4 regions of the Aliivibrio logei genome follow, and region 1 is predicted to be linked to each of the others. Evidence: predicted binding sites of a transcription regulator. Region 1 holds the regulator's gene; each other region holds the start of a gene.

Region 1 (7,681 bases):
TTTACTGATGGTATTTTTTTTCATTGGACTGCCAAAAATTAATCGTCTGTTGTTCTGTTTGATGTAAATGCAAGAGTATCTGATGCTCATTAAATTTAATAGTGTTATTTGTTAGTAACGTATTAGATAAATTGACATTATACTTTTGTAAAGCAAGATACAGACCAGAGTTTTAATTTTGGTAGTGGTTTAGCGTTGTTGATACTCGATATATTAATTTTGTTTAAATAATGGAAGGTAAATCGTAATTTTAGCACCGCCTAAATGTGATCTCGAAATGTTGAGTTTTCCGCGATAACTATGAATGACTTCTTGTACGATATTAAGACCGAGTCCTGTCCCTTTTACCGATTCATCCAGTCGTATACCTCTTTTTAGTACTTCTTTGAATTTATTTTCGGGAATACCAAGGCCATCATCTTCAATATTTATTTCAACAAAATCATCCACAATATTAGCCGTGATACGAATAATTGATGTCGCCCATTTGTACCCGTTTTCAAGTAGGTTTCCTAAAATTTCATCTAAATCCGTTTGTTCAACATTGACTAAAAGATCGTAGTCTATTTCGTTAATAACGAGAATAGAGTGTTGGCTGTACAGTTTATCAAAGGCAATAGACATGCTATCAATACGCTTAGAGGGAGAGCTATTGGCTGATAGAATGTGTTTTGAGCCAGCCATACGTGCTCGATTTAAGTGGTAATCAATATGATGTTGTAAGTCATATAACGCGGGCTCAAAGTGTTTCTTTTTTTCTTCTGGCAGTGTTTCTGTTTCATTTTTTAAAATGGACAATGGTGTTTTTAAAGCATGAGAAAGATTTCCTGCATGATGACGAGCACGATCTAATAATTCTTGATAGTGGAAAACGAGTGCATTGAGATCAGTCACGAGTGGTTGGATCTCGTTAGGGTAATATTGCTTTAAAGCGTTTTGTTCTCCATCACGAAGTTTTTGCAACTCGGTTTGCAGCTTAGATAAAGGCTTTAAAGACCATTTTACCTGAAAACTGATTAAGGTAAATACGCCAATAAATAAGAGGCTTAATAATAGCCATATTCGTTGCATTACCTGCTCAATGGTTGAAGACAGTGGGGCTTTATCAATGCCAACAATGATGGAGACCGGGCCTTTTACATCAAATAAAGAAATTGATTTTTTAATCGTGATCAGTTCTTCATTATTAGGTCCAAGGTAATGGTGTTTTTTTTCTTGTAAGGAACTGTCCCATAAAGAGCGAGATCGTAAGGTTTGCTTTTTACTTTCGGCATACCAATAGAGTCCACTGTAGGGACGCTTAAATCGAGGATCAGATAATTGACCGGACTGAACTAATTTTCCGTTACTGTCGACTTCTAAATTCGCAATGATTTCATCCATTGAATGACTGAGTGTCTTTTTTATATCTGTGGTTAAGTAGTCATTTATTAAATAAGGGATCAATAATCCAGCACTGACAAGCATCAGGCTTAACCATAAGGTAGTCGTTAACAATAAGCGATTTTTTAAACTTAAATGCTTGAAGTTACTTTTGTTATTCGGCATTAAGTTGGTACCCAAGTCCACGCACTGTTTTTATTACGGAAGGCGATAATTTTCTTCGAATTCGTCCAATAAACACTTCAATAGTATTTGAATCGCGATCAAAATCTTGTTTGTAGATATGTTCGACTAATTCCGTTCGAGAAATGACTTTTTCTTTGTTATGCATAAAGTAAGCAACAACTTTATATTCTAATGCGGTTAATTCGATAGTTTCACCACACCAAACAATTTTAGAAGAACACGTATCTAAGCTTAAATTACCGATTTTTAATACTGAAGAGGCACTGCCTGAAGCGCGACGAAGTTGAACGCGTAAGCGGGCGATTAACTCTGGTAATTCAAAGGGTTTCGTTAAGTAATCGTCAGCCCCTGCATTAAGGCCATCAATGCGTTGAGTTAACGTATCACGAGCACTTAAAATAATGACAGGAATATTGACTGATTCATCTCTTAAGCCTTTAAGTACCGTCAACCCATCCAATTTAGGTAAACCTAGATCGAGAACAATGGCATCCCAAGATTCTGACGTTGCACGGTATAATGCATCAATACCATCTTGAGAAAGCTCTGGTGTCCAGTTGTTTGCTTCGAGAGCGTCAATAATTTGTTGACCTAAACGTTGGTCATCTTCAACAACTAAAATTTTCATATTATTATTTTATAACCTTTTGTAGATGACGGCCTTTAAGCTCTAGCATTTGAAGAGAAGACGCGTTGTATTCAACTTTTATGATCTGATTTTCGTAGATAAGTTTTAGTTCATAAGTCCATTCATCATCGTCTTCTTCTAACTCAACTTTTATGATTCTGCCATAAAGGTCTTGGTTTACTGTCTGATAAAGAGCAGAGAAAGGCTTAATAAGGCCTTGTTCTACAGCCATGATAATTTCATCACGGTCTTCATCAAACTCAATGGTTGTATTGAGAGGGAGGGTAATATCTTGAACTGCGGGAATTGCATGATCTTGAGCAAAGCTCAATGGCGATAAACACATTGAGAGGCTAAATATAAGTATAGCTAATGGCTGACGAGTAAACATAAATACGCACTCTAAAAATTAAACTACAGGCAGTATAAATTATTAAACATGAACGTAAAATGAATCCTGCAGGTAATCAGTGAGAGAAGGAATAAGAGATAGAATAATGTCTATCTCTTATTCGCAATTTTAAGAGGTGCGTTTTTTCTGAACATAACTAATAATAAATTTTGCAACGATTGGAAATAAACCAAGAAGAGCAAGAGAGCCGAGTATATTTGGTGATATTAACCCTGATAGTGAGGTTATTTCAGCTAATTGAGTTCCGGCATTTAAAAATACCATGGTTCCGGGCAGCATGCCTAATTGACTAAATAAGTAAAACCGAGCGGCGGTTAGTTTTGTTAATCCCATGACTAAATTAATAAGAAAGAATGGAAATATAGGAATTAAACGAAGAGTCAGTAAGTAAAAAGCGCCATCTTTTTCAATACCTTGATTGATGGAAATTAATTTGTCCCCAAATTTACGATCAACCCATTCTCTTAATAAATAACGGCTGCTTAGGAAGGCAATAGTAGCACCAATGGAACTGGCAAAAGAAACCAATAATAAGCTCCACCAAAAACCAAATAAGGCCGCACCAAGCAATGTGACTACTGCGGCGCCTGGTATTGATAATGCAGTGACGGTAATGTAACCAAAGAAATAAAGGGTGCTATAAAAGAAAAGGTTTTCTTGGATGTCACTTTGAAGGGCTTGATGGTATGCCTTAGCCTGCTCTAGAGTAAATAGATGACCAAAGTTAAAAAAGATAACAGCAAAGGCTGTAAGAAGAGTGATTAATAAGAGTAATTTTTTATTCATAATTCATTTCCTAGCCTTATGTTGTCTTTAATTTATACAGGTAAAGACAACATAAGAGTAGGGCGAATGTAAAATAAATGTAGGAAAATGTATTTAAAGTTGTTTTCTTAATTCATTTCTAATATCAGTAGAGATAACAGACCAGTGAGTACCTTTAATCGCTCCTTCAAGCGACCACAGTAATTCGTCACTAACAGAACTTGAATGAGTCTGTTGAATCGCTTTATAAGCGTTTACAGATCCCGTCTCCATTAGTTCTTTTACGGTCGTTATTCCTGCTTTTTTCAGCATTCTCTCTGTCGCTAATCTTAGATTGGGTAAATCCTTAATTCGAGAGGGACCTGCTGTTTTTTGTTTTTCTTTGTCTTTTTTAGCAACATCTAAAGCAACAACAGCTTGAATTAGGATTGAATCAGGTTCATCCCAACATTCAGGTGAAATAGCAAAATATTTAGTTACCACGGGGAAACCACGTTTTTTATAAACGTAAGGTTCAAAACCTTGGTCTTTAAATAAATTAATAGTGTTATCGCTTGCTCGCAAATGCAGTCTGTCCTGAACAACAAGTGCAAACATTGTGTCATCAATAAAAACACCAAAGCCGCCAAACATGGAGCGTGAAGTGATTTTCCCTAGAGAGGAAAGTAATCGAAGTGAATCTTTTAGTATTGGTTTATCCATTGCAATAATTCTCGGTTAGTAAGTCTATGTCACTAAACAACTGAGCCCGAGGAAATAGTAGCAAGTTCAAAACCACACATTGTTATTTCTAAGTAAAAATTAACAATGTGTAGATATAAATACCTGCCATCGGCAACCCCGCTACCTTATATAAATACGTAGGCCGGAAGCTTTGCGTCCTGAGCTTTCGCACAGTTTGCCCTGTTCGTGACAGTTAAGATGATATAGTAATCAATAAAATGAAATGTTGTCCACTTGTAAGTTATGTGACATTGGTTCAGAAAATAAGGATGATTTTCTGTTATGCCAGTTCAAGTTTTAAATAAATAAATATTTTTTCACTTGCATATTTATGATTAATGCATCACTCATTGTTACAGTTTATGGACACTTTTCCGAGTTACCACTTCTGGATGCATTTCAAAAATGCGTCTTTCATGGTGCTTATCTTTGATTCGTTCCAACAATATTTCAACGGCGGTCTTACCAACGCGACGTTTAGGTTGGTGAATCGTCGTCAATGGTGGAGAGAAATATGCAGAAAGTTCAATGTTATCGTAACCAATGATTGAGATATCTTCAGGTACACGTAAGCCAGTTTGTTGAATTTTGCTGATAGCCGCTAATGCCATAATGTCGTTAAAACAAAATAATGCAGTTGGTTTATCTTCCATCTGTAGCATTTTTTCAACAGATTTAGAGGCAGAAGAACACTCAAAATCACCTTCAAATATCCAATCTGGATTTGACGTTAAATTTGCTTCAGATAAAGCTCTGTAGAAACCATGAATTCGTTCTTTACAGGTTGCTTTATCAAGCTGACCGGTAACACAGCCAATTTTTGTGTGTCCATTTTCAATCAGGTGTTTTGTTGCTAAATAACCACCTTCTTCAGAATTATCAATAATTTTGTCGGTATGAGGGCTATCTGGACCCCAGTCCATGATTACCATTGGTAATTCTGTGTTTTTTTCAAGTTGTGCTAATAACTGTTCATTTAGATCAGAACACATAACTAATAAGCCATCGACACGTTTTTCTGCCAGCATACGAAGGTAGTGCTTTTGTTTATCTAGATCACCTTCGGTATTACACATAAATAATGTGTAACCTTGCTTGTAACAGTAGTTCTCAACACCGTGCATCATTTCGGCAAAAAATGGATTAAAAGACTGGGTAACTAGCATGCCGATAGTTCGAGTTGTGTTGCACTTTAAACTACGAGCAACGGCACTCGGTGCATAGTTTAGTTCTTCAACGGCTTCCCATACTCGTTTTTGAGTTGCTTCTGCAACAAATCGAGTTTTGTTAATTACATGAGAAACGGTGGTTGTCGAAACAGAAGCAAGTTTCGCAACGTCTTTAATGGTAGCCATATTAAAAGCCTTAATTTATTAAGGGGCTATTTATGTTCCAACAATAGTGTCAAAGTCTCTCTTTATTTTTTAATAAAGATTGTTGGAAGGTAAATAGGCCCTGTGAGTATATTACCAATAGTAGATTAGAGAATAATCTAGGTGGTATAAATGAAAAAAACCGCGATAAATGCGGTTTTCATTGATATTCAAATTTTATCGTTTGCGTTCACATTTTATCTATAAAGCGTAGCGCAAACAATTGCTGATTTAATAAATTTTAATAGTCGTTTTGATATATATCACACTATTGTTAACTTATCTTACCAGTTGTACATGCTTTTGTTATTCGCCCGCTAGGAATTTTACATCCAATTCTAAGAACGTAACAAGGAAGTGAGTAACGGCAGCATAGAAGCCAAATGTATCTCGTTCAGAACAAAGTTGGTTAAAACGTGGCGCCCAAGATAATAACTGCTCGTTAATAAATTGCAGTTGTGCGGCCATGAATTGCTCGAATTCTGGTTCCGTTGTTTGCTGATTCGTCATGACAATTAGATTGCCTAAGAAATCTAACTCAATAGCAATGTGATCTGCAGGTTCATTGAATTCAGCTTTTTGAGTGATGTTGTATTTTTCTAATAAATCACGCATATCTTGTGCCGGTTTCGCATTAAGAAGGCGTGATTTATCTAAATACATTGAAGCATAAGGAAGCGCACTGTTCTTATCAGAGCCTAAGAACGCTTCACAGAAGTCAGCCGATAGTTCAAGCTGTGCATCTTCGCGTGTTTGTAATTCATTCAATTTTGTTACAATTGAAGAAATAGAGTCGGTTAGCTCTGGAGTTTCAGAAAGGTTCGTTAAAAAGGTACGAATCTCAAAACTGTTATACTGCTCTAATTGCTCTTTAGTTAGCTCGTGTGCAAATAGGCTAGATAACCACCAATAAATTTCAGCACGTTGTTCATTAAATGCATTTAGTTCGTTCATGTAAAATAAGCTCCAAAAAATTGACTAAATAATTGTACGGCATAAGTGTGAAAAGGAATAGCACCTATCATTAACAGGGTGTATAAAGATATTAGCAAAGATTAATACGCGACAAGATTTGTTCTGAATCAAATAATATACAGAAATATCAATTGAGAATTGGCATTATTACAATATATGAATAGAATGTAATAAGAACCATCCTAATAACCATAAAAAAAAGAGAAAATTATGAGCTATCACATTTTAGTTGTTGAAGACGAAGTGGTAACTCGCTCTAAGCTTGTAGGCTATTTTGAAGCCGAGGGATATCAAGTGAGCGAGGCTGAAACGGGCGCAGAAATGCGAACTGTTTTGGCTGAACAAAAAGTTGATTTAATTATGCTTGATATAAACCTACCAGGAGAGGATGGTTTATTATTGGCGCGTGAATTACGCAGCCAGTCTAATATTGGTATTATTTTAGTTACAGGACGAACTGATAGTATTGACCGCATCGTAGGTTTAGAGATGGGTGCGGATGATTACGTAACAAAACCTGTGGAGTTACGTGAGCTTTTAGTCCGAGTTAAAAATCTATTTTGGCGTATGTCATTAGCAAATGAACCCGTAGAATTAGATGAATCAAATTTAATTCGTTTCGGGGAGTGGACGTTTGATATTCAACGTCGTGCTTTATCGAACAATGGTGAGCCAGTTAAGTTAACGAAAGCCGAATATGAGCTATTAGTTGCTTTGTCGTCTTATCCGAACACGGTATTATCACGTGAACGTATTTTAAATATGATCAGCCACCGTGTTGATGCGCCAAATGACAGAACGATTGACGTTTTGATCAGGCGAATGCGTGCCAAAATGGAAGTGGATCCAAAAAATCCTCAAATATTTGTTACTGTTCATGGTGAAGGGTACATGTTTGCTGGTGATTGATTTTAGTTTAATCATCGATAAAAAAGATAATGTTAAAGCCGCTCTTATTTGAGCGGCTTTTTTATACCTATAATGCAATCGTTATAATTAATCGTGAACTCATTGTAAATACTGATTTAATTGTTGTTATGTAGTAGGATTCGAAAAAAGTGCACATGCACTTTGTCTATTCATATAATAAAAATAGGTTCAGAATGAAACAATATTTTAAGATGGCAATAATTGCTACGGCATTGTCTAGTGTGGTTGGTTGTCAAAGTACGAATAATACGGAGACTTCGGTAGCTGTAGAAAAAAACAGAGCCGTATCATCAGTATCAACATTTG
Region 2 (7,681 bases), on a different contig from region 1:
ATTTTTTTGCACTACCCATTAATTAGTAACCGAAAAAGCCATTTATACCTTGTAGGACGAGTCATTGATCTCGCGCTATGTGGCTTGATTGTTTTTGCAGCTTATCGCATGTCGATATTTGATTATAACGACATCAACCATCTATTTTATGGACTACAACTGCCAGACATGATTGCAGGGTGTTCGTTAATTCTCTTATTAATGGAAGGATGTCGTCGAACGGTCGGCTGGGTGATGGTTCTTATCGCGGTATTATTTCTATCCTACAGCGCATTTGGTGATTTATTACCGAGTGGCTTTGCAATCAAGTCATACTCTCTACAAGAACTCATTCAATTTCAAATATTTTCGGCTAACGGCATTTTTGGCTCCGCCTTAGGCATTGCAGCAACAACGGTCTTTATCTTTGTGTTATTCGGGGCATTTTTAGAAGTCACAGGCGCAGGTAAATTCTTTATTGATTTGGCATTCTCTATTGCGGGTAAATATCGTGGTGGTCCAGCAAAAGCGGCAGTATTGGCCTCGGCAGGGCTCGGCTCTATTTCAGGTTCAGCAATAGCAAATACAGTAACCACAGGCTCAATCACCATTCCTATGATGAAAAAGTTGGGTTATAAACCAGAGCAAGCCGCAGGGATTGAAGCCGCGGCCTCAACGGGCGGGCAAATTATGCCACCAATCATGGGGGCAGGTGCGTTTGTAATGGCACAGTTTACAGGCGTACCTTACAGCGAAATCATGTTGGCCTCTATCGCACCTGCGATTTTGTATTTCTTCTGTACCTTGTTATACGTGCATTTAATGGCGTGTAAGCTTGATCTTAAAGCCGTAAGTCGAACAGAAGCCGTAATGAGCGTGATGAAAGATGGCGCGCACCATTTAATTCCATTAGCACTGATCACAACATTACTTATGATGGCTTACTCTCCATTACTGGTCGGTGTGGCTGGTTGTGCCGCTATTCTAGTGACTGCGGCATTGCGTAAGCACAGCCGAATTGGCTTGAAAAAATTCATTGAAGGCATGAAAAACGGTGCCTTAATGGCATTACCTATTTCCGCTGCGTGTGGTGCTGCCGGTATTATAGTTGGGGTCGTTGGACAAACTGGGATTGGTTTGCAATTCACTCAATTTGTGATGGATTTCTCTGGCGGTTACATGCTAATAGCTTTAGGGTTAATAAGCCTTGTTGCTTTAGTGTTAGGCATGGGATTACCCGTGACTGCGGCCTATATTGTATTAGCGGTAATGGCGGTGCCAATGTTAAGTGATTTTGGTTTACCATTATTAACAGCACATCTTATTGTGTTTTGGTTATCGCAAACCTCAAATGTGACTCCTCCGATTGCTTTAGCTGCCTTTGCCGGTGCCGGTGTTGCGAATGCTAATCCAATGAAGTCTTCTGTTGAGGCGTTTAAATTGGCTGGTGGGTTATTCATTATTCCAATCATGATGGCGTATACCAATTTAGTTAATTCTGATGCCAGTGCGATGGATCTTGGTTTTTCTATCGTACAAACTCTGACGATCATTATTGCGATTGCTATCTTTATTGAAGGGTATTTATTACGTCCACTAACCGCAGTTGAAAGGTTATTGGCCTTTTTTACCATCCCGTTAGTTATGCTTAATCCTTTTGGTGTCGGTTTTCTCGGCATTATTATTATGCTGGGTTTGATTGTGATTCAATGGAAAGGCAGAGGGCGGGTGAGCCAGAGTTAGTCTTTTATCATTAAAAAACGTATCTTAATTAGAATCCTCTTTGGTTATCAGAATCAAAGGGGATTTTTGTATCTATTGCTGAATATTGAGATCTATAAGTCGAATAATCACCATTCAACTGCTACCTTTTAATAAGAGAATCAATTCAGTAGGGCGTTTTTGAGGATACATGGGAGAGTGGTATGTTTGATGAGAAAAGGGGTTTCCGTCATTGTGTTATTTCAATGGTTATTTTCGTGGCGGCGATGATTGGAGGAATAGAAAAAAGCCAAGCGAATACCGAGCTTAAAGTAGGGACATATCATTGCCCACCGTTTATCTTTCACGACAAAGGTCAAGAGTTTGAAGGTCTAAGCATGACGTTGTGGGAACGTATTGCTGAGATCATGGGCGCGACTTATACCTTACAGAACTACGAACTTGATGATTTGCTGTTAGCCTCAGAAAAAGGCGACATTGACGTTGGGATATCGTGTATCTCTATCACGCCTGATCGTGAGGCACGGGTCGATTTTTCTCATTCTTTCTACGAAACGCATCTGGCTATTGCGGTGAAAAGCCGTAGCTATTTCGATACGTTTATTAGCATTGTCACTAACCCGACCTTATGGAAAGCGATAGGTATTTTTTTCACTGTGGCGATTAGTGTCGGTGGGTTCTTTTATTTGTTAGAACGAAAAAATAATGACAAATTATATTCAATGCCAACCAAGAAAGGTCGCTTGGCGGAAGCGTTGATCTTAGGGGTTTTATTCATCACAAAAGGGCCGTTTAATTACTTTGAATTTAAAACCTTATCAGCACGAGTGATGACGGTATTGATCGCCATGTTCTCCACAGTATTTATTGCCAGTATCACCGCTATTTTGACCAGTTCACTCACATTAGAACAATTAAGATTTGATGTGAAAAACGTGAATGATTTATCTAAGCTCAGAACAGGAACAAAGCAAGCCACAACGGCATCACTATTGTTGGCTGATCACAGTATTGCTCATGAAAATTATCAAACCATGGATGAGTTATTATTGGCATTAGAGAATGATCAGGTTGATGCTATTGTGGCGGATGATGCGGTATTACGGTACATGATAAAACAAGGTAAAAATAAGCAATTATTTAACGAGTTAGTCGTACTTCCTTATCAGTTAGAAAAACAAAATTATGGCCTAGTGTTGATTGAAAACAGTGAATACGAAGAAGAAATCAACCGGGCTTTATTACAAATTCGTGAAACCACAGAGTGGCATCAGATCTTGTTAGAATATTTTACAGAAAAGTGATTCATATTCGTGATGCTTATATTTCAAACATCGTAACAGAACGCTGATAAAGCCATGCGTGTGCTTGCCCAGCGTTTTTGTTTTTCCTCACGACACGATCGATGTGCAATAACCAATTTTTCTCTTCTGAATCAACATTGACTATTTTTAAAGAGATATTATTCTGAATTATGTGGTTTGGAATAAAGCCCCAGTAATGGTCTAACTGTAATAATGATTGTAACGAGCTTAAATTATTGGTGGTGGTGACGGATGATGAGAAGTGCGTATTCCAAGGGCTATGCATATTAGTAAAGAGTATTTGACGAAACGATTTCAACTCTTGTAATTGAATCGATTTTTGAGAATGTAAAGGATGGTTATGTGCCGCTGCAATAGTAACAGGTAAATAACCGACTAAGCCTAACTCAACGTCTTTTGGAAGAATATCTCCGGACAACATGAACCCAATTGATGCTTTTCCTTTTGACACTTGTTCGCTTATCTCTTGGTTTTCAACGGTATTAATGTGTAATTCTGTGTGTGGAAAACGCTGATAAAACTCATTAATTACTTTATAAAAGGCTGGCGTTAATAATAGCTCATTAATCGCGATGGTTAAGGTATCTTCTACGCCTGCGCTGAAAGAATGAATCATCGTTTCAATGTCTTTCGCTTGCGAGAGTAAATTAAGAGATTGAAGATATAAACGCTTACCGTGTGGCGTTAATGTGGGTATACGAGTGGAACGATCAAAGATCTCAATTCCTGCATCTATTTCTAGGTTTGCGATAGCTGTACTGACGGCTGATTGTGCTTTTCCCAATTTTCGAGCAGCCGCAGAGAATGAACCGCATTCGACACAAAGTACAAGAGTTTCAAGTTGCTGGAGATTAAACATACTCAACCATCTATTATTCAGATAATAACCAACTAGAGTGTATCAAAAGTTCACATGATAATGCATGAACTTAATGAGAAGTTTATAGGTATTATTATGACAAATTCAGCAGCTAAATCAGCAAGTACGATTCAAAAGGAAATGGAAGAATTAAAAGCTCGTTTAAATCAAAGTCGCCAAACCATCATGCAAGGATCGATGAATAAATCTGAATCGACGGAGCTTTTATCACTCATGATTAAAAGTACGGCAACATTTGAAAAGAATTAGAATGTGTTTAAAAGCCCCTCTAATTTAAGTCTAATCATTTTAAATGCAGTATTTTTGCTATCATTTATTTTAACTACTCGAGTAAGTGTTATTATCCGCCGCCCGTATTCCCTTTGAAATAAAGGACAAGAGAGATGCATGATCGTGCCAGCCAAATGGTGATATTTTACGCCCTAGCCAAAGCGGGTAGCTTTACTGCTGCCGCAAAACAAATGGGCGTATCTACCTCTCATGTGAGTAAACAGCTGGGAATATTAGAAGCAGAACTTAACGTTAAGTTAGTACAGCGCACGACACGCTCGTTAACACTGACTGATGCAGGGCAACAGTTCTATTTGTATTGTGAAAAGATGTACAGTGCGATGACCGAAGCCAGTGCCATTATGGATAATGAACGTGATGATGTCGCGGGCATCTTGCGTTTAGGGTTATCACAGTCTTTTGGTACTATGCACATTATCCCTGCGATAGATAAATTACGTCATCAATATCCAGATCTTCAGGTTGAAGTTCGTTTGTTCGATCATCGTGCAGACATGCTTAAAGAGGGCTTGGATTTGTGGGTGACTAATTTTGAAGACTTACCAGAAGGTTACGTTGCGCAGCGATTAGCGGATTCGCATTTTGTACTGGCAGCTTCACCTGATTATTTGATCGATAAAGCCGTCCCTCATCACCCTGAAGATTTAACAGAGCATAATTGTTTAACGTATCAAAGTCGTTATCGTGATTACAGCAATTGGGATTTCAGCAAAGGCAATGAAACACTGTGTGTCAAAGTCTCTGGAAATTACCGTGTCGATTTAGCTGAAGCGGTGAGAGATGCCGCTATTTCAGGGTGGGGCGTGGCGTATTTAGCCAGTTACTTACTGACCAATGAGTTTAATGATGGCAAATTGATTCAGCTATTACCTGATTGGAAAGCGAGTCAAAAAATGCCAATTTATGCGGTTTATCCAAGCCGTAAGCACCTGCCAAGAAAGATAAGTGCCGTGATTGATTTCTTACGTGAGCACATTGGTCAACAGCCATATTGGGACAAAGCGTTAATGAAACGGGTTAAGTTATAATCAAAGTATGACGCGTTCAATATTGTCATTGATTAAATTAAATACAGTGCAATGATGCCTTTTTAATCAATGACTTAAATCTATTATCAGCCTTGAAATAAATATCTTTTCCATATGGCAACAATACCCGTTATATATTCCCTTCTTATTTTATAAATCAACGAGTTAATAAAATCACACAAAGCGTGATCTAAGTCTCATTAACAGAGCGTTAGCAAACCCGACTTGCACGCAAACCTTTGCGCATTAGAATGCAGGCTCATTTTCGATAGCACAGGTTTCTATCATGACATCTTTTCTTGGTATTTTTGCCATTTTACTATTTGCTTACCTATGTTCGACTGATCGCCGTAATATCCCTTTGAGAACCGTTTCTTTGGCGTTTGGTCTACAAATTTTATTTGCTCTGTTGGTACTTTACGTTCCAGCAGGTAAAGAAGTTTTAAACTCAGTAACCGCAGGCGTTTCGGGCGTTATTGAATATGGACAAGAGGGCATTGCCTTTTTGTTTGGTGGTTTAGCTACGGGTAAAGTCGGCTTTGTATTTGCCGTTAATGTTCTTGGTATTATCATCTTCTTCTCTGCCCTTATTTCTGCGCTTTACCATCTTGGTATCATGCCTAAAGTAATCAACTTTATTGGGGGTGGCTTACAACGCTTATTGGGTACAGGACGTGCAGAATCACTTGCTGCGACTGCTAACATCTTTGTAAGTATGGTTGAGGCACCACTTGTCGTTAAACCTTACTTGAAGCACATGAGTGATTCTCAGTTCTTCGCTGTAATGACCTGTGGTTTGGCGTCAGTGGCAGGCGGTACAATGGTTGGCTATGCATCACTTGGTGTTGATCTTAACTTCCTTATCTCTGCGGCATTCATGTCGGCACCTGCCGGTTTATTGATGGCAAAAATGATGGTGCCACCGGGTGACGAAGAGAATAATGACGATGAAATTACATCGGTAGAAATCGATCACGCAACCAATGTATTTGAAGCGTTGGCTGATGGTGCAATGTCTGGTTTACGTATTGCAGTCGCTGTTGGTACAACGTTATTAGCGTTCGTGAGTGTGATTGCATTGCTAAATGGCTTATTAGGTCACGTGGGCGATTTATTCGGGTTTAATCTGAGCTTTGAATTGATCCTTGGCTATGTATTTGCTCCTGTGGCTTTCTTACTTGGTGTGCCGTGGAACGAAGCGATCCTTGCGGGTTCATTAATTGGTAATAAGATCGTCGTGAATGAATTTGTTGCCTTCATCCAATTGATGGAAGTGAAAGATCAATTAAGTGATCATTCAGTGGCTATCGTGACTTTTGCCTTGTGCGGTTTTGCAAACATTTCAACCATGGCTATTTTGATTGGTGGTTTGGGAAGTCTAGTGCCAGAGCGTCGTTCGTTCATTGCTAAAATGGGTTTCCGAGCAATCACTGCGGGTGTATTAGCGAACTTAATGAGTGCCGCGATTGCAGGTGTGATTCTTTCTTTATAGAAACACGCAGCAGCACATAGAATAGAACAGAGGCGCTCAATTGAGTGCCTCTTTTTTTAGCTCGTCTTGGCGTTATTAAGAGGTAGGGTAGAGACTTTAGAAATACAATCCAACACCAACAAGGAAACCTTGAGACGCGGTGTTATAAGTGAATGTGCCTTCATTATCATAATCAACCCAAGTGGATTTATACGCCATGTTTAAATCTGACCATTCGTTCATTTCATATCGCACCCCAGTTAATACGGAACTTGTGAAGCTGGTATCGCCACTTAACCCAGCATCAATACTGGCGTGAAATTGCCATTGTTCGGTAATGTCGGTTATCCAACGAGCACCGATTAAGTAATCCACCCAATCCTCATTTATGCTTTTACTCGTGCCAAGTTTTCCACCGCTGGTATATAACTTGGCATCAATGTCGTTATCCCACCAACGTACACCAAACATATAATCAATAGAGCCAAAATCGTATTGATAACGTTTAAATCCTTTGGCTTCTAGTACCCCTTGTCGTATTTCAGCCTTGCCTTTAAGTAATTCTCGATTTTTGTTAAGCACAGAATCGGTACTCGCGCTTAAGTTCATGTAACTGTAATCAATGTAATAACCCCATTGGTTATTATAAATTCCTTCAAGTCTAAGCATCGCCCCCATATCGATATGATCCATGATGAATTTAGGATCAACATCAACGTCTGTTGAAAGGTTACCAATCGTACTGTCGCCTCGAATATTGAGTGCAAGCGCATAGATCTCGACACTGTGTTCCCATCCGGATTTTTCTGTATTCATTTCCTCTGCAATAGCAGAAGTACCAACAAAAGAGAGAGCAAGTAAACTGGTAGAAAGTGCATGAATTCTGGTCATTTTCACATCCTTGTTTTTAGGCTATTTTTTGTTCTTCATATAAAGCCTAGTGTATAAAAAAGTGAAATCCAGACTGAGATAGAAAAATAATGAG
Region 3 (7,681 bases), on a different contig from region 1:
CTCGGTCATCATGACTAATTTTTTTCGTTGAATTTTTTGATTTTTTCTAGCTTCTCTTTGATGCGTTTGCGCTTTAATGGCGACAAGTAATCAACGAATAATTTACCTTCAAGGTGATCTAATTCGTGTTGCACGCAGATTGCTAGTAAATCATCAGCATCAAAGCTAAATTCATTTCCATCACGATCCAATGCCGTTACTGACACTTCAGCAGAACGAGGAACCATTCCTTTTGCGCCAGGAACAGATAAACAACCTTCTTCTATACCGTCATCACCACTTTTTTGTGTAATAACAGGATTGATTAATACCATTGGTTCATCGCGTGTCTCTGATACATCGATAACCACGATACGTTGATGGAAATCGACTTGCGTTGCAGCAAGGCCAATGCCTTCTTCGTCATACATGGTTTCAATCATGTCATCGATGAATGTTTGGATTTCAGGTGTTACTGTTTTTACCGGTTTTGCTACGGTGCGTAGACGGTCGTCCGGGAACGTTAATACTTCTAATACGGCCATAATTACTCTAAATATTGAACTGCGCCGAAAACGGCATAAACCTAATAGCTCCAATTCTAGACATTTTATTAAGCAAATGACAGCATCGGTTCGAATGTCTGACAAGGAAAGCGGACCATGTTTAAAAAAATGCTGATATTAACCTCACTATTCACCACTATAACGCTATCTCCACTGTCTTTTTCTAACGAAGATAAGTTGATGTTAAAAAAGGATTACCCTGACACGTATACCGTAGAAAAAGGGGATACGTTATGGGATATATCCGCTCTCTTTCTTGATAACCCTTGGTTTTGGCCAAAGCTATGGAAAATTAACCCTGGTATCAATAATCCTCATTTAATTTATCCCGGAGATAAGTTGAGCTTAAGTTGGCATAACGGAAACCCTGTTTTAAGTCTTAAGCCGTTGCAAAAATTATCACCCAAAACTCGGATCATAGAAAAAGAAGCGGTTCCGACGTTAGCGCCTAGTTTAGTTGTCCCCTATTTAAAATCAGATCGTTTAATTGATGATGTTAATTATCGAGCGGCTTATCGAGTGTTGGGTACGAGTGACGGACGTAAGTTTCTTAGTTCAAATGAGCGAATTTATGTTGATGGTGAACTTTCACATAAGGAATGGGGTATTTATCGCGTAATTAATGAATTTAAACGTAGAGATAATAAAGAAAAAGCGTACGCACTGAAATCGATAGGTACTGCAGAATTGGTAGACAGCACGGAAGAATTTAGTGGATTGAGAGTCCTTAAACAACAACAAGAAATCACGATAAATGACATTGTTTTACCGTTAGACGGTAAGAGTAACTTATCACTAACCACTACGTTTTATCCGTTGCCCGCACCAACAAATAGTAAGGCTTCATTATTGGGTTCTATTGATGGCGGAGACTATTTGGCGGTTAATCAAGTGGCGGTGATAGATAAAGGGACAAATGACGGGTTACAACAAGGAAGTATGTTCGCATTAAAAGAAAAAGGGTACGCAGTAAAAGGAGATAAAGGTGAATATCATTATGATGACGAAAACAATAAAAAGAGTATTCAGTTACCAGAAACGGTGGTTGGAGAGCTGATAGTGATTCGTCCTTATGAATCATTTAGTTTAGCGTTAATAACTCGCAGTGAAACGCCTATTCATAAGCGAATGATTGTGACCTCACCACAGACAAAATAGAGGGATTGATGTTTAACTCAGATAAACACTTATCTGCATGGTTAACTCTGTGCTTTTGTCCTCGAATTGGTGGGAAGGTAATGTCTCGCCTACTTGCCATTGATTCTGTTGAAAATATTGTAAAGTACGATAAGGATAAATTGCAATCGATAGGGCTTTCTTGTGCGCAAATTGCTTACATCCAGGCTGTGAATCATGAAGAAGTAGATAAATGCTTATTGTGGGAAGATGGAGATTCTCTTAATACCATTTTAACGTTATCTGATCCTCGCTATCCGAAGTTATTATCTGAAATAAGCGCCCCGCCGCCAGTATTATTTGTTAAAGGTGATGTTTTGGCGCTATCTGAACCTCAAGTGGCTATTGTCGGTAGCCGTAATGCTAGCCTAGAAGGTTTAGAATGTGCGAAGCAATTTGCGGCTTCCATTGTGCAGCATAATTATGTCGTTACTAGTGGTTTAGCTCTTGGGGTTGATGGATACGCCCATCATGGGGCGATTGAAGCGAAAGGACAAACTATTGCAGTACTTGGTTCAGGGTTAAACAAGGTATATCCAGCAAAACACAGAACGCTGGCTGATCGTGTGATTCATAATGGGGCTTTAGTTTCTGAGTTTAGGCCAGATTCTCCCCCACGAGCGGACAATTTTCCTCGTCGAAATCGCATTATTAGTGGGTTATCTACCGGGGTACTCGTTGTGGAAGCGGCTGAACGTTCTGGTTCTTTGATTACTGCAAGGTATGCGAATGAGCAAGGGCGAGAGGTGTTTGCTTTACCGGGATCAATACATAACCCTACAGCTCAAGGTTCTAATTCTTTAATTAAAGCCGGTGCAAAGCTGGTTTCGTCACCGGAAGACATTTTTGAAGAGATCGGAGCATTAACCTATTGTGCAATCTCTCATCAACCTTCGCTTTTTGAGCAAGAAGTTGTCACAGAACAATTGCCATTTCCCAAAGTGTTCGCTACCGTAGGCATAGAGGCGACGCCTGTTGATATAATAGCAGAGCGATGTCAGACGCCTGTATATGAAATCATGATGCAATTACTTGAATTAGAGTTGCAAGGTTTCATCACTGCAGTCCCAGGGGGTTACATTAAAAAGCGGAGGGGCTAATCATGATGGATGTTCTGATGTATCTATTTGAAACGTATATCCATAGCGATATCGAATTAACAGTAGATCAAGAAAAACTAGAAGACGAATTACTAAAAGCAGGGTTTCACCAAGAGGCGATATATAAAGCGCTTGATTGGTTAGAAGACCTTGCTCATTTACAAGAAACTGACTCTCATGAGCATATTGCTAAGAGTACGTCGACGGCCATGCGAATTTATACTCAGCAAGAAATTGATGGTATTGATACGGTTTGCCGTGGGTTCTTATTGTTCCTTGAGCAAATTAAAGTATTAACGTGTGAAACTCGTGAAATGGTCATTGAACAAGTCATGACGTTAGAAACGGAAGATCTTTCTCTTGATGATCTGAAGTGGGTTATCTTAATGGTGCTATTTAATGTACCAGGACAAGAAAGTGCGTATACCCAGATGGAAGAGTTACTTTATACTTCAGATACAGGTATGACTCATTAAGGTTAATGAATGTCAGGTAAAATAAACAAGCAACTGTTTCAAGCGCATGAACATGCATTAGATCATGAATCTTGCCCACAATGCAGTGGTGAACTTGCCATTCGTTATGGTAAGCGTGGTCCGTTTTTAGGTTGTGGTAATTACCCTGAGTGCGATTATATTCGCCCTCTTAAAAGTAATGACGGTCATGTAGTTAAAGAGCTTGGTATTCCCTGCCCTGAATGTGACAGTGAACTTGTTTTACGACAAGGCCGATATGGAATGTTTATAGGGTGTTCTTCATACCCAGAGTGTTCTCATATTGAATCGTTAGAACAGAAAAAAGAAGAACCTAAAGAGCTATTGGCTTGCCCTAGTTGTCATTCTGGATCTTTGCATGAGAAACAGTCTCGTTTTGGTAAGACTTTCTATGCTTGTGATGCTTATCCTGTTTGTCGTTTTGTTGTTAATTTTGCGCCAGAAAAAGGCATATGTCAGCAATGTGGTTTTGAGTTGTTGCTAAGAAAAGAAATGGCAACAGGTTTAAAATTGGTTTGTGCAGATAAAAAGTGCAGTGTGGTACAAGATATAAAAAAATAGAGCATTGATGAATGCTCTATTCTATTGAGGTGTATCTGTTTATTTTGATAATACTTGAAATGCGTTTTTATCTAATAATTCAGAGAGTGCCATTAATTCTTTTTCTAAAGCCTCTGGTGATGATGCACATACATTTATATGTCCCATCTTCCTACCAACACGTTTTTCTTTGCCATACCAGTGAATATGGCAATGAGGCATAGTGAGGAGTTTTTTCGGTAAGGAGTCTTCACCTAAGATATTAATCATGGCGGTTGAACGAATCAATTCTGCTCCGACTAATGGTAAATCACATACTGCACGAATATGCATTTCAAATTGACATACATCGGTTCCCTGTTGGGTCCAATGGCCAGAGTTATGTACTCTAGGTGCAATTTCATTAACAAGCAGTTGACCATCTACATCAAAAAACTCAATAGCAAGTACGCCAATATAATCAAGTTCATTCACGATTGCAGAGAACATGTCATCAGCTTGTTGCTGTAATAAGCTTGTTCCTTCTAATGCGGTAGATAACGCTAATACACCATTAACATGAACGTTCTCTGTTAATGGGTATGTCACTATATCGCCATTCTTATTACGGGCACCAATTAAAGAAACTTCGCGATTAAACGGAATAAATTGCTCAGCAACGATGGCTTGATTTGGTGTGCTCTGAATTAGTTCATTCATTTCTTCCCAAATATGATCAATTTGAGAAGCTTCCTTTAAGCGCCATTGCCCTTTTCCGTCGTACCCACCTAGAGCACTTTTTAACACCATAGGAAGACCTACGCTACTAATTGAGTCTAAGAAGTCTTGCTTAGTTGTAATTATATGGTGTGTTGCATTGGCCACATTGGCATTATCAAGTAGTGTTTTCTCAATACGACGATCGCCGCCAGCTTTAATGGCTTCGGGGGTTGGCTGAAACTTACCACTTTGACTGCAAATATCTAAGATGTCGTAAGGAATGTGTTCAAATTCTGCGGTAATAACATCTACGCTATTAATTGTTTGCTCTAAAGTCGTATCCATGACCTGTTGCGTTAATGGGTGTACAATTTTGTTGTTGTTCACATCATAAGCGATAATGTCGATATTTAGTGGAGCACTCGCTAAAGACATCATGCGAGCGAGTTGACCAGAACCGAGTACAAGAACTTTCATCATTAATCCTCTGATGGATCTGGATTTGCTAAGACAGTATCTGTTTGTTCTTTACGGAAAGCTTCTACTGCTGCCATTACTGCTTCATTTGATGTACCAATGATTTGAGCTGCGAGGATACCTGCATTTGCAGCGCCAGCCTCACCAATCGCGAGTGTACCTACAGCGATCCCCTTTGGCATTTGAACGATAGAAAGTAGAGAGTCTATCCCTTTTAATGCTTTTGATTGAACAGGGACGCCTAAAACAGGAATACTCGTAAATGCAGCTGCCATGCCTGGGAGGTGAGCTGCACCACCAGCACCTGCAATAATAACTTTGATACCGCGATCTTTTGCTTGAGTTGCATAATCAGCAAGTAATTGTGGAGTTCTATGAGCAGAGACCACTTTGGTTTCGTAAGGAACATTAAAACGCTCAAGCATTTCAGCGGCTAGTTTCATTGTTGGCCAATCTGATTTCGAACCCATGATAATACCGACTTTCATTGTGAACTCCTTGGATAAAGATAATGGCAATATATAAAAAGTTGGCAGCATTATACGGTTATTTAATAGGAAGGAAAACGTTTGCGTCAGGAAAAGTACAAGTTATTAACGATTATTCACAATTGAAAAATGGAAAGCGGTTGTTTGATTTCGTCTTATGAATAGAATAGAGCGATTAATAGAGTTAATAATGGTGCAAGAGTGAAGAATCTAGATCAAGTCGTAAAAGCCTTAAATAACGGTGATGTAATTGCCTATCCTACGGAGGGGGTTTTTGGTGTTGGCTGTGATCCGGATAATGAATTTGCCCTCCATCAATTATTAAAAGTGAAACAACGCCCGCGAGAAAAAGGGTTGATTTTAATTGCGGCCTCTATTGAGCAATTGCTTCCTTATATTGATTTAGCGCAATTAAATAATGATCAAATTAATAGAATTAAATTCACTTGGCCGGGTCCTGTAACTTGGATTGTCCCTGTTAATAAGAACACGTTACCTTTAGTGACTGGCCAGTTTGATAGTATTGCCGTTAGAGTCTCAGATCACCCTCAAGTTAAAGCTATTTGTTCTGCGTTTGGGAAGCCGATTACGTCAACTAGTGCAAATCTTTCAGGTTATGAACCTTGCCGAACGGTTTTAGAAGTTGAAGAGCAGCTAGGTGATTTAGGCGTGGTGGTTTTTCAAGGCGAAATTGGCAACCGAACTCAACCAACAGAAATCCGTGATGCAAAAACTGGAGAGACATTACGCCAAGGCTAATGCATCTACTATTTCTTTCAGGTAAGGTTGGTTCAGTTTAACTTTAATCATTGAAAGGAATCACTCATGGATAAGTATGCAGTCTTTGGTCATCCCATTAAGCAAAGCAAATCTCCTTTTATTCATACATTATTCGCTCGTCAAACAATACAACCTTTGGAATATGTTGCTATTGAGGCTCCAGTGGATGGCTTTCTTAATTCGGTAACTCATTTTTTTTCTAATGGGGGTAAAGGCTGTAATATTACCGTACCCTTTAAAGAAGAAGCATTTCAATTTGCCGATCAATTAACAGATAGAGCAAAATTGGCTGGTGCGGTTAATACGCTAAAAAAGCTGGATGATGGAATTATTCTGGGTGATAACACGGACGGTGAAGGATTAGTTCAAGACTTACTGCAATATCAGGTACCACTTCAAGATAAGCGTATCTTATTAATTGGAGCAGGAGGGGCAGCACGAGGTGTACTTCTTCCCTTATTAAAACAAAACCCCTCTTCTATTACCGTAGTTAATCGCACTTATGAAAAAGCAGAAGCACTAGCTGAAATATTTTCAGCGTATGGTGCTGTAGAGGCGGTTTGCATGAGTGACGTGACACGATCGTTTGATGTGATAATTAATTCAACGTCTGCCAGTTTATCTGGAGAGTTACCTAATATTAGTCCAGTGATTTTTTCTAAAGGCAGTATCAGCTATGACATGATGTATGGCAAAGGTAAAACGGTCTTTAATCAATGGGCATTAGATAATGATGTATACCAAGCTTATGATGGATTAGGAATGTTAGTTGGGCAAGCTGCGGAAAGCTTTACTGTATGGAGAGGATTACGTCCTAGCAGCAAACAAATACTACGAGAACTTCGCAAAAATTTAGAAGGTATGTAATGAATCAATCAATTCTCTTTTCTGATGGGCAACAATGGAACCCTGAAAAGCAATGTATTATTTTATATGCTCAACAAATGGGTAATTTAATACCATGTCTTGTCTTTGTTTCATGGCTTGCGTCAGAAAGTGGAGAAACAATAACAAATGAGCTTGATGCTTTGCGTATTTTTGAGGAATATCGTTTTGATATAGAGGAACATGCAGAAGCATTGATTGAAGATGAAGAGTTCAATGCTTCTGGGGAAGTTGAGATTAAATAGCTTCCTCTTTTATATAACTATTTTTAAATGAAACGTAATTCATCGCTGATTTTTTTAGAAAGCCAATTTCATCAGTTGATAACGATCTTACTTGTTTTACCGGGCTACCTATATAAAGGTAGCCACTCTTTAATATTTTATTGGGTGGAATTAAGCTACCAGCTCCAATCATGACATCCGATTCAATAATAGCATTATCTAAAATGATGCTTCCCATACCAACAAGAACACGATCCTTTATTTCACACCCAT
Region 4 (7,681 bases), on a different contig from region 1:
CTTTCGATAACTTCGCTTTTTATTCAATCACTCGCTTTTATTAAGCGAATAACTCTTGATTAAGCTAAAAGCTCTTTTGCTGTTTTCACTGCATTTTCAGTAGTGAAACCAAACATTTTGAATAGCTCATCAGCAGGTGCTGATTCACCAAACGTTGTCATACCGATGATCTTGCCACCGAAACCAACATACTTATACCAGAAGTCAGCAATACCCGCTTCAATAGCAACACGTTTTGTTACTGCTGATGGAAGTACTGATTCACGGTAGGCTTCATCTTGCTTATCAAATGCATCTGTTGCTGGCATTGATACAACACGTACCGCTTTCCCTTCCGCTGTAAGTTGAGCCGCAGCTTCAACTGCAAGTTCAACTTCTGAACCAGTAGCGATAAAGATAAGCTCAGGTTGACCTTCACAATCCTTCAGGATGTAACCACCCTTTGCGATATTAGCGACTTGCTCTGCATCACGATCTTGTTGTGCAAGGTTTTGACGAGAGAAGATCAGAGCCGTAGGACCATCACGACGTTCAATCGCTAGTTTCCAAGCAACTGCAGATTCAACTTGGTCACATGGACGCCATGTGCTCATGTTCGGAGTTAAACGCAGTGAAGCGATTTGCTCAACCGGTTGGTGAGTTGGACCATCTTCACCTAGACCGATTGAATCGTGTGTGTACACTTGGATGTTCTGAATTTTCATCAGTGCAGCCATACGCATTGCGTTACGCGCGTATTCCATGAACATTAGGAACGTTGCGCCATAGGGTACGAAACCACCGTGCAGAGCGATACCGTTCATGATTGCTGTCATCGCAAATTCACGTACACCGTAGTGAATGTAGTTACCAGAGAAATCATCAGCGGTTAATGATTTAGAGCCAGACCACATCGTCAAGTTAGACGGTGCAAGGTCAGCAGAGCCGCCCATGAATTCAGGTAACATTGCACCAAACGCTTCTAGTGCATTTTGCGATGCTTTACGTGATGCGATGTTTGCAGGATTAGCTTGAAGATCAGCAATGATTGCCGATGTTTTTTCTTCCCACTCAGCAGGTAAACCACCGTTGATACGACGCTTATATTCAGCAGCGAGTTCAGGGTGTGCAGCAGCGTAGGCATCAAATTTAGCATCCCAAGACGCTTCTTTTGCTGCACCAGCTTCTTTTGCATCCCACTCAGCAGCGACGTCTGTTGGAATTTCAAATGCGCCGAACTCCCAACCTAATGCTTTCTTAGTTGCTGCAATTTCATCAGCACCTAGTGGAGCACCATGACAGTCGTGTGTGCCTTGCTTGTTTGGAGAACCGAAGCCAATCACTGTTTTAGTACAGATCAACGTAGGACGAGGATCCGCTTTTGCTGCAATGATTGCTGCATTGATTGCGTCAGCATCGTGACCATCAACCGCAGGAATTACATGCCAACCGTACGCTTCAAAACGCTTAGGAGTATCGTCAGAGAACCAACCTTCAACTTCACCATCGATAGAGATACCGTTGTCATCCCAGAAAGCAACAAGCTTACCAAGACCTAATGTACCCGCTAAAGAACATGCTTCGTGAGAGATACCTTCCATTAGACAGCCATCGCCCATGAATACGTATGTATTGTGGTCAACGATGTCGTGGCCTTCACGGTTAAACTGTGCAGCTAATGCTTTTTCAGCCATTGCCATACCAACGCCATTAGTGATGCCTTGGCCTAATGGACCCGTTGTTGTTTCAATACCTGGTGCATAGCCGTACTCAGGGTGACCTGGAGTTTTAGAATGCAATTGACGGAAGTTCTTTAAGTCTTCGATAGACAGGTTATAACCTGAAAGATGAAGCAGAGAATAAATCAGCATAGAGCCGTGGCCGTTAGAAAGAATGAAACGGTCGCGATCAGCCCACTCTGGATTCTGTGGGTTGTGATTTAGGTGACTACGCCATAATACTTCAGCGATGTCTGCCATGCCCATTGGTGCACCTGGGTGACCAGAATTTGCTTGTTGTACACCGTCCATGCTTAAAGCGCGGATTGCATTTGCTAAATGTTTACGTGAAGACATGCCTGCTCCTGAGAATTCGAAGGACTATATATTTATTGAGCTAGTTAACTCTTGATTAGTTACCCATATTTATGGATTAACTTAAATTTGCAGCGCCGTATTGTCGCAAAGCCTAATAGTGACTGCAAACGTTTACTTAGCAAATAAAGCGCTTTTTTTCACGATTTTGACAGAAAACCTTGTTTCTGTAGATAAATCCAATTGCAGAACGCAAACGATTGGTTATGTCTTATATTTATTTTCTTACCCCAAATGAGTTGTAATTAATCAAATTTTCTCTATTATGGCCGTCTAGATGGAAGAACACCTACACTGTTAAACGTATAGACTTATATATACTGTGGGTATTTTCTAAAAATTTATTACCTATAGAAGTGGAGCTCATCATGGCTAAACACCTATTTACCTCTGAATCAGTATCAGAAGGTCATCCAGATAAAATTGCCGATCAAATTTCAGATGCCGTACTTGATGCGATCTTAGAACAAGATCCCAAAGCACGTGTTGCTTGTGAAACGTACGTAAAAACTGGCATGGTTATGGTCGGTGGTGAAGTAACAACTTCTGCATGGGTTGATATCGAAGAAATCACTCGTGAAACCGTTCGTGAAATTGGCTATGTTCATTCTGACATGGGCTTTGATGCTAACTCTTGTGCTGTATTAAACACAATTGGTAAGCAATCTCCTGATATCAACCAAGGTGTTGATAAAGAAGATCCAAAAGAACAAGGCGCTGGCGACCAAGGCATCATGTTTGGTTACGCAACGAACGAAACACCAATTTTAATGCCTGCACCGATTACTTACGCACACCTTCTTGTTAAACAACAAGCAGAAGTACGTAAAAGCGGAAAATTGGATTTCCTACGCCCAGATGCAAAATCTCAAGTTACTTTTCAATACGACCAAGGAAAAATTGTTGGTATTGATGCTGTTGTACTTTCAACTCAACACAGTGATTCAGTAACGACTGCGGATCTTCGTGAAGCAGTAATGGAAGAAATCATCAAGCCAGTACTTCCTCAAGAATGGTTAAATAAAGAAACAAAATTCTTTATTAACCCAACAGGTCGTTTTGTTATCGGTGGCCCAATGGGTGACTGTGGTCTTACTGGTCGTAAAATCATCGTAGATACTTACGGCGGCGCAGCTCGTCATGGTGGCGGTGCATTCTCTGGTAAAGATCCATCAAAAGTTGACCGTTCAGCAGCATACGCAGCACGTTATGTAGCGAAAAACATCGTTGCAGCTGGCATGGCTGACCGTTGTGAAATCCAACTTTCATACGCTATCGGTGTAGCTGATCCAACATCTATCATGATTGAAACATTTGGTACTGAAAAAGTATCTCACGACATCATCATTGAATCGGTTCGTCAGCACTTTGACTTACGTCCATATGGCCTACAAGAAATGCTTAACCTTCTTCAACCAATCTACAAGAAGACGGCAGCATACGGTCACTTCGGTCGTGAAGAATTCCCTTGGGAAGCGACTGATAAAGCAGACATCCTTCGTGATTTCGCTGGTATTAAGTAATTCAAGACTTAAAAACTCTTTAAAAAAGGAAGCTTCGGCTTCCTTTTTTGTTTTCTAGCCCCATATACTCTTTATAGTTAAAAGCGTTAATGTGATATTCAAGATAAAGAGATTCAATGACCCCACTTCAACAAGCATCCGTAGCCAAAGCGCAACAGTGCATTCAACAGGCATCCACTTTTTTTAATCGCCCTTTTTCCTTACCCGCGATTAATTTTATTCAACGTGGAAAAATAGCAGGTACAGCACGACTTCAAGGTTGGGAAATTCGTATTAACCCTATTCTCTTAGAAGAAAATCAGCACACCTTTGTGAATGAAGTGATCCCTCATGAAATTGCCCATTTAATTACGTTTAAACTGTATGGTCGAGTAAAACCACATGGTAAAGAGTGGCAAGGTATAATGAATCAAGTCTTCAATTTACCAGCCCGAACTACGCACAGTTTTAGCGTTGAATCAGTAAAAGGAAAAACCTTCCCGTATCGCTGTAAATGCACAACACATGAATTAACGGTCCGTCGCCACAACCGAGTCCAACGAAAAGAAACTCAATACCTTTGTCGACAATGCCAGTCACCATTAAAGATGGTCAAAAAATAGCCTTTACTATCATTAACTTCTATTACTCAATTTATCTATAAAGAGCTTTAACAATAAGCTACTCTTACTGCATTAATACAATAATCAGTAGTGTACTTTATGAAATTAATTCGCTTAGTTATCAGTCTTATTGCTATCAGTTTCACTGTTAATGTAATGGCAGCACCTCCTTCTTCTTTCTCAAAAGCAAAAAAAGAAGCCGTCAAAATCTATCTTGATTACCCAACCTCCTTTTATTGTGGCTGTGACATTACGTGGAAAAATAAAAAGAAAGGGATCCCTGAATTAGAAAGCTGCGGATACCAAGTCCGTAAACAAGAAAAACGAGCCAGTCGTATTGAGTGGGAGCACGTTGTTCCAGCATGGCAATTTGGTCATCAACGTCAATGTTGGCAAAAGGGTGGTCGTAAAAATTGCACTAGAAACGACAAGCAATTCAAATCAATGGAAGCCGACTTACATAATCTAGTGCCTGCGATTGGTGAAGTAAACGGGGACCGATCCAATTTCCGATTCTCACAATGGAATGGAAGCAAAGGCGCTTTCTATGGCCAATGTGCTTTTAAAGTCGACTTCAAAGGCCGTGTTGCCGAGCCACCAGCACAATCTCGTGGTGCCATTGCCCGAACGTATCTTTATATGAATAACGAATATAAATTTAACTTATCAAAAGCACAGCGACAACTTATGGAAGCATGGAACAAACAGTATCCAGTATCAACTTGGGAATGTACTCGTGATGAGCGTATAGCAAAAATCCAAGGCAATCATAATCAATTTGTTTATAAAGCATGCCGTAAATAGAGGTTGAAAAAGCACGTATTACCCCCCATCCTTAACCATAAGATAGATAAAGAAAAGTAGACCATGAGAATACCTAGAATCCACCATCCTGAAACCCTTCCATCACAAGGGAAAGTAAATTTAAGTGATGATGCAGCCAACCACGTTGGACGCGTTATGCGAATGAAAGAAGGTGAAGCTGTATTATTATTTGATGGCAGCGGCGCTGAATTCCCTGCAACCATTACCTCTGCATCAAAGAAAAGTGTTGAAGTGGAGATCAATGAACGCATAGAGCGTAGTATTGAATCACCATTGAATTTACATTTAGGGCAAGTTGTTTCTCGTGGTGATAAAATGGAATTCACCATTCAAAAATCGGTAGAACTCGGTGTTAATGTCATTACTCCTCTGATTTCAGATCGTTGTGGCGTAAAACTCAATAAAGAACGATTTGAGAAGAAACTCGAACAATGGCAAAAAATTGCAATCGCCGCTTGTGAACAATGTGGACGTAATACTATTCCTGAAATTCGTCCAATTATGTCATTAGAAGAATGGTGTGCTGAAGAATATGAAGGACTCAAATTAAACCTTCATCCAAGAGCCAAATATTCGATTAACACCCTACCAGAACCTGTTACTAATGTTCGTTTGTTGATTGGTCCAGAAGGCGGTTTGTCGTCTGAAGAAATTACCATGACAGAACAATATCAATTTGAAGAAACGTTGCTTGGTCCTCGGGTTTTAAGAACCGAAACCGCAGCACTTACTGCAATTACAGCCTTACAAGTTCGTTTTGGCGATCTTGGCTAACTGGAGAAACACAATGATCAAACTCGGTATCGTAATGGATCCTATTTCATCCATTAACATTAAAAAAGACTCTAGCTTTGCCATGATGCTTGAAGCTCAAAAACGCGGCTGGGAAATCCATTACATGGAAATGGCCGATCTTCACCTAGACCAAGGTAAAGCGGTTGCCGATACTAAAGTTGTTGAACTAAAAGAAGATCCTACTGGTTGGTACGAATTCAAATCAGAGCAGACGATTGATCTTGCTGAACTTGATGCAGTCTTAATGCGTAAAGATCCTCCGTTTGATACAGAATACATTTACGCGACCTACATTTTAGAGCGTGCTGAAATTCAAGGTGCTCTGATTGTAAACAAACCACAAAGCTTACGTGATTGTAATGAAAAACTGTTTACCGCTTGGTTCCCAGAACTGACACCAACAACGCTAGTTACTCGTAAATCAGACAAAATTAAAGCGTTCCGCGAAAAACACGGCGACATTATTCTTAAGCCGCTTGATGGTATGGGTGGTGCATCAATTTTCCGTGTGAAAGCAGGCGATCCAAACGTGTCGGTTATCATCGAAACACTCACTAACCACGAACAAAACTATTGCATGGCACAGACGTTTGTTCCTGATATTAGTAATGGTGATAAACGTATTCTAGTAGTTGATGGTGAACCAATGCCTTATTGCTTGGCACGTATCCCTGCAAAAGGCGAAACTCGTGGTAATTTAGCCGCTGGTGGTACCGGTGAAGCTAGACCACTCAGTGAAACCGATTGGGCCATTGCAAATGCGGTTGCTCCGACCCTAAAAGAAAAAGGACTTATTTTTGTTGGCCTTGATGTTATAGGCGACAAATTAACCGAAATTAACGTTACCAGTCCTACGTGTATTAAAGAGATCGAAGCCGCTTTTGATATCTCAATTACAGGAAAATTAATGGATGCAATAGAGCGTCGCATTAATGAGAAGTCAGCTTAAGTAAAATCACCTAAGCTAAAGATAAGCAGTGGGAAATCCCCCACTGTTTTTATCATACGATTTTAGGAGGCATTATGGATTTAAAAAACCATTTTCTGGTTGCTATGCCAAGTATGAATGATCCCGTTTTTACACGGAGTGTGATCTATATTTGTGAGCACGATTCCGATGGTACAATGGGGTTACGCATAAACCAACCAGTGCAAATTTCACTGAAAGGCATGCTTGACCAAATCAAACTGGATAATCCTTCCCCTATTATCTTCCCTCAAACGCTATCTCAACCGGTACTAAATGGCGGTCCAGTATCTGATGATCGTGGATTTGTTCTTCATTATCCAAAAGACAATTACAGTTCTAGTATTGAAGTCACCGAAGAACTTTCTGTTACGACGTCTAAAGATATTTTGGCAACCTTAGGTACCGAAGATCAACCTTATAAATATTTAGTCGCTCTTGGCTATTCTGGCTGGGATGCAGGGCAACTAGAGCAAGAATTATCTGAAAACACATGGCTAATCTTAGAAGCAGATTCTTCTGTTATTTTTGATACTCCTATTCCTGATCGTTGGCGCAGAGCTATCGAAATGCTAGGCATTAGTCCAGTAAATATATCCAGCGAGGTTGGACACGCATGAGTTCACGCACCATCATGGCATTTGATTTTGGCACAAAAAGCATTGGCTCTGCCATTGGGCAAGAAATCACAGGCACCGCAAGTCCATTAAAAGCGTTTAAAGCTCAAGATGGCACCCCTAATTGGGATGATATTGAAAAGCAAATTAAAGAGTGGCAACCTGATTTGATCGTTGTTGGTCTACCAACCGATCTTCATGGTAAAGAATTAGACGTTATCACACCAAAAGCAAAGAAATTTGCTAACCGTCTGCACGGTCGTTTTGGTAATCAAGTTGA

Evidence for each region. Region 1 encodes PurR, which represses purine synthesis genes. Its sites were predicted from a motif close to TNANGNAAACGTTTNCNTNA; they were not measured.
Region 2: A6E04_RS07040 (NupC/NupG family nucleoside CNT transporter) is a predicted target of PurR. The motif match lies at 5,453-5,472, and genes of this name have one in related genera.
Region 3: purE (5-(carboxyamino)imidazole ribonucleotide mutase) is a predicted target of PurR. The motif match lies at 5,589-5,608, and genes of this name have one in related genera.
Region 4: metK (methionine adenosyltransferase) is a predicted target of PurR. The motif match lies at 2,261-2,280, and genes of this name have one in related genera.

The regions. Positions count from the first base shown of each region.
Region 1 is NZ_MAJU01000029.1:162,378-170,058, forward strand. Features, by position in the region: gene A6E04_RS18810 (sensor domain-containing diguanylate cyclase) at 1-24, opposite strand, end outside; gene A6E04_RS18815 (ATP-binding protein) at 214-1,548, opposite strand; gene A6E04_RS18820 (response regulator transcription factor) at 1,538-2,197, opposite strand; gene A6E04_RS18825 (PepSY domain-containing protein) at 2,202-2,588, opposite strand; gene A6E04_RS18830 (TVP38/TMEM64 family protein) at 2,718-3,395, opposite strand; gene A6E04_RS18835 (TfoX/Sxy family DNA transformation protein) at 3,489-4,076, opposite strand; cyclic di-GMP riboswitch class I at 4,205-4,287, opposite strand; gene purR (HTH-type transcriptional repressor PurR) at 4,451-5,452, opposite strand; gene torD (molecular chaperone TorD) at 5,777-6,424, opposite strand; gene torR (two-component system response regulator TorR) at 6,656-7,354, shown strand; gene A6E04_RS18855 (hypothetical protein) at 7,549-7,681, shown strand, end outside.
Region 2 is NZ_MAJU01000008.1:636,685-644,365, reverse strand. Features, by position in the region: gene A6E04_RS07065 (TRAP transporter permease) at 1-1,722, shown strand, start outside; gene A6E04_RS07060 (transporter substrate-binding domain-containing protein) at 1,905-3,005, shown strand; gene A6E04_RS07055 (LysR family transcriptional regulator) at 3,022-3,885, opposite strand; gene A6E04_RS21285 (hypothetical protein) at 3,982-4,155, shown strand; gene A6E04_RS07045 (LysR family transcriptional regulator) at 4,290-5,225, shown strand; gene A6E04_RS07040 (NupC/NupG family nucleoside CNT transporter) at 5,512-6,717, shown strand; gene A6E04_RS07035 (hypothetical protein) at 6,814-7,587, opposite strand.
Region 3 is NZ_MAJU01000024.1:272,213-279,893, forward strand. Features, by position in the region: gene def (peptide deformylase) at 15-524, opposite strand; gene A6E04_RS16870 (LysM peptidoglycan-binding domain-containing protein) at 642-1,703, shown strand; gene dprA (DNA-processing protein DprA) at 1,712-2,821, shown strand; gene A6E04_RS16880 (DUF494 family protein) at 2,824-3,297, shown strand; gene A6E04_RS16885 (DNA topoisomerase family protein) at 3,307-3,876, shown strand; gene A6E04_RS16890 (5-(carboxyamino)imidazole ribonucleotide synthase) at 3,916-5,031, opposite strand; gene purE (5-(carboxyamino)imidazole ribonucleotide mutase) at 5,034-5,519, opposite strand; gene tsaC (L-threonylcarbamoyladenylate synthase type 1 TsaC) at 5,721-6,278, shown strand; gene aroE (shikimate dehydrogenase) at 6,345-7,166, shown strand; gene A6E04_RS16910 (DUF1488 family protein) at 7,166-7,429, shown strand; gene A6E04_RS16915 (gamma carbonic anhydrase family protein) at 7,422-7,681, opposite strand, start outside.
Region 4 is NZ_MAJU01000013.1:106,464-114,144, reverse strand. Features, by position in the region: gene tkt (transketolase) at 60-2,054, opposite strand; gene metK (methionine adenosyltransferase) at 2,441-3,595, shown strand; gene A6E04_RS13685 (SprT family zinc-dependent metalloprotease) at 3,712-4,197, shown strand; gene A6E04_RS13680 (endonuclease) at 4,297-5,001, shown strand; gene rsmE (16S rRNA (uracil(1498)-N(3))-methyltransferase) at 5,065-5,796, shown strand; gene gshB (glutathione synthase) at 5,810-6,766, shown strand; gene A6E04_RS13665 (YqgE/AlgH family protein) at 6,841-7,404, shown strand; gene ruvX (Holliday junction resolvase RuvX) at 7,401-7,681, shown strand, end outside.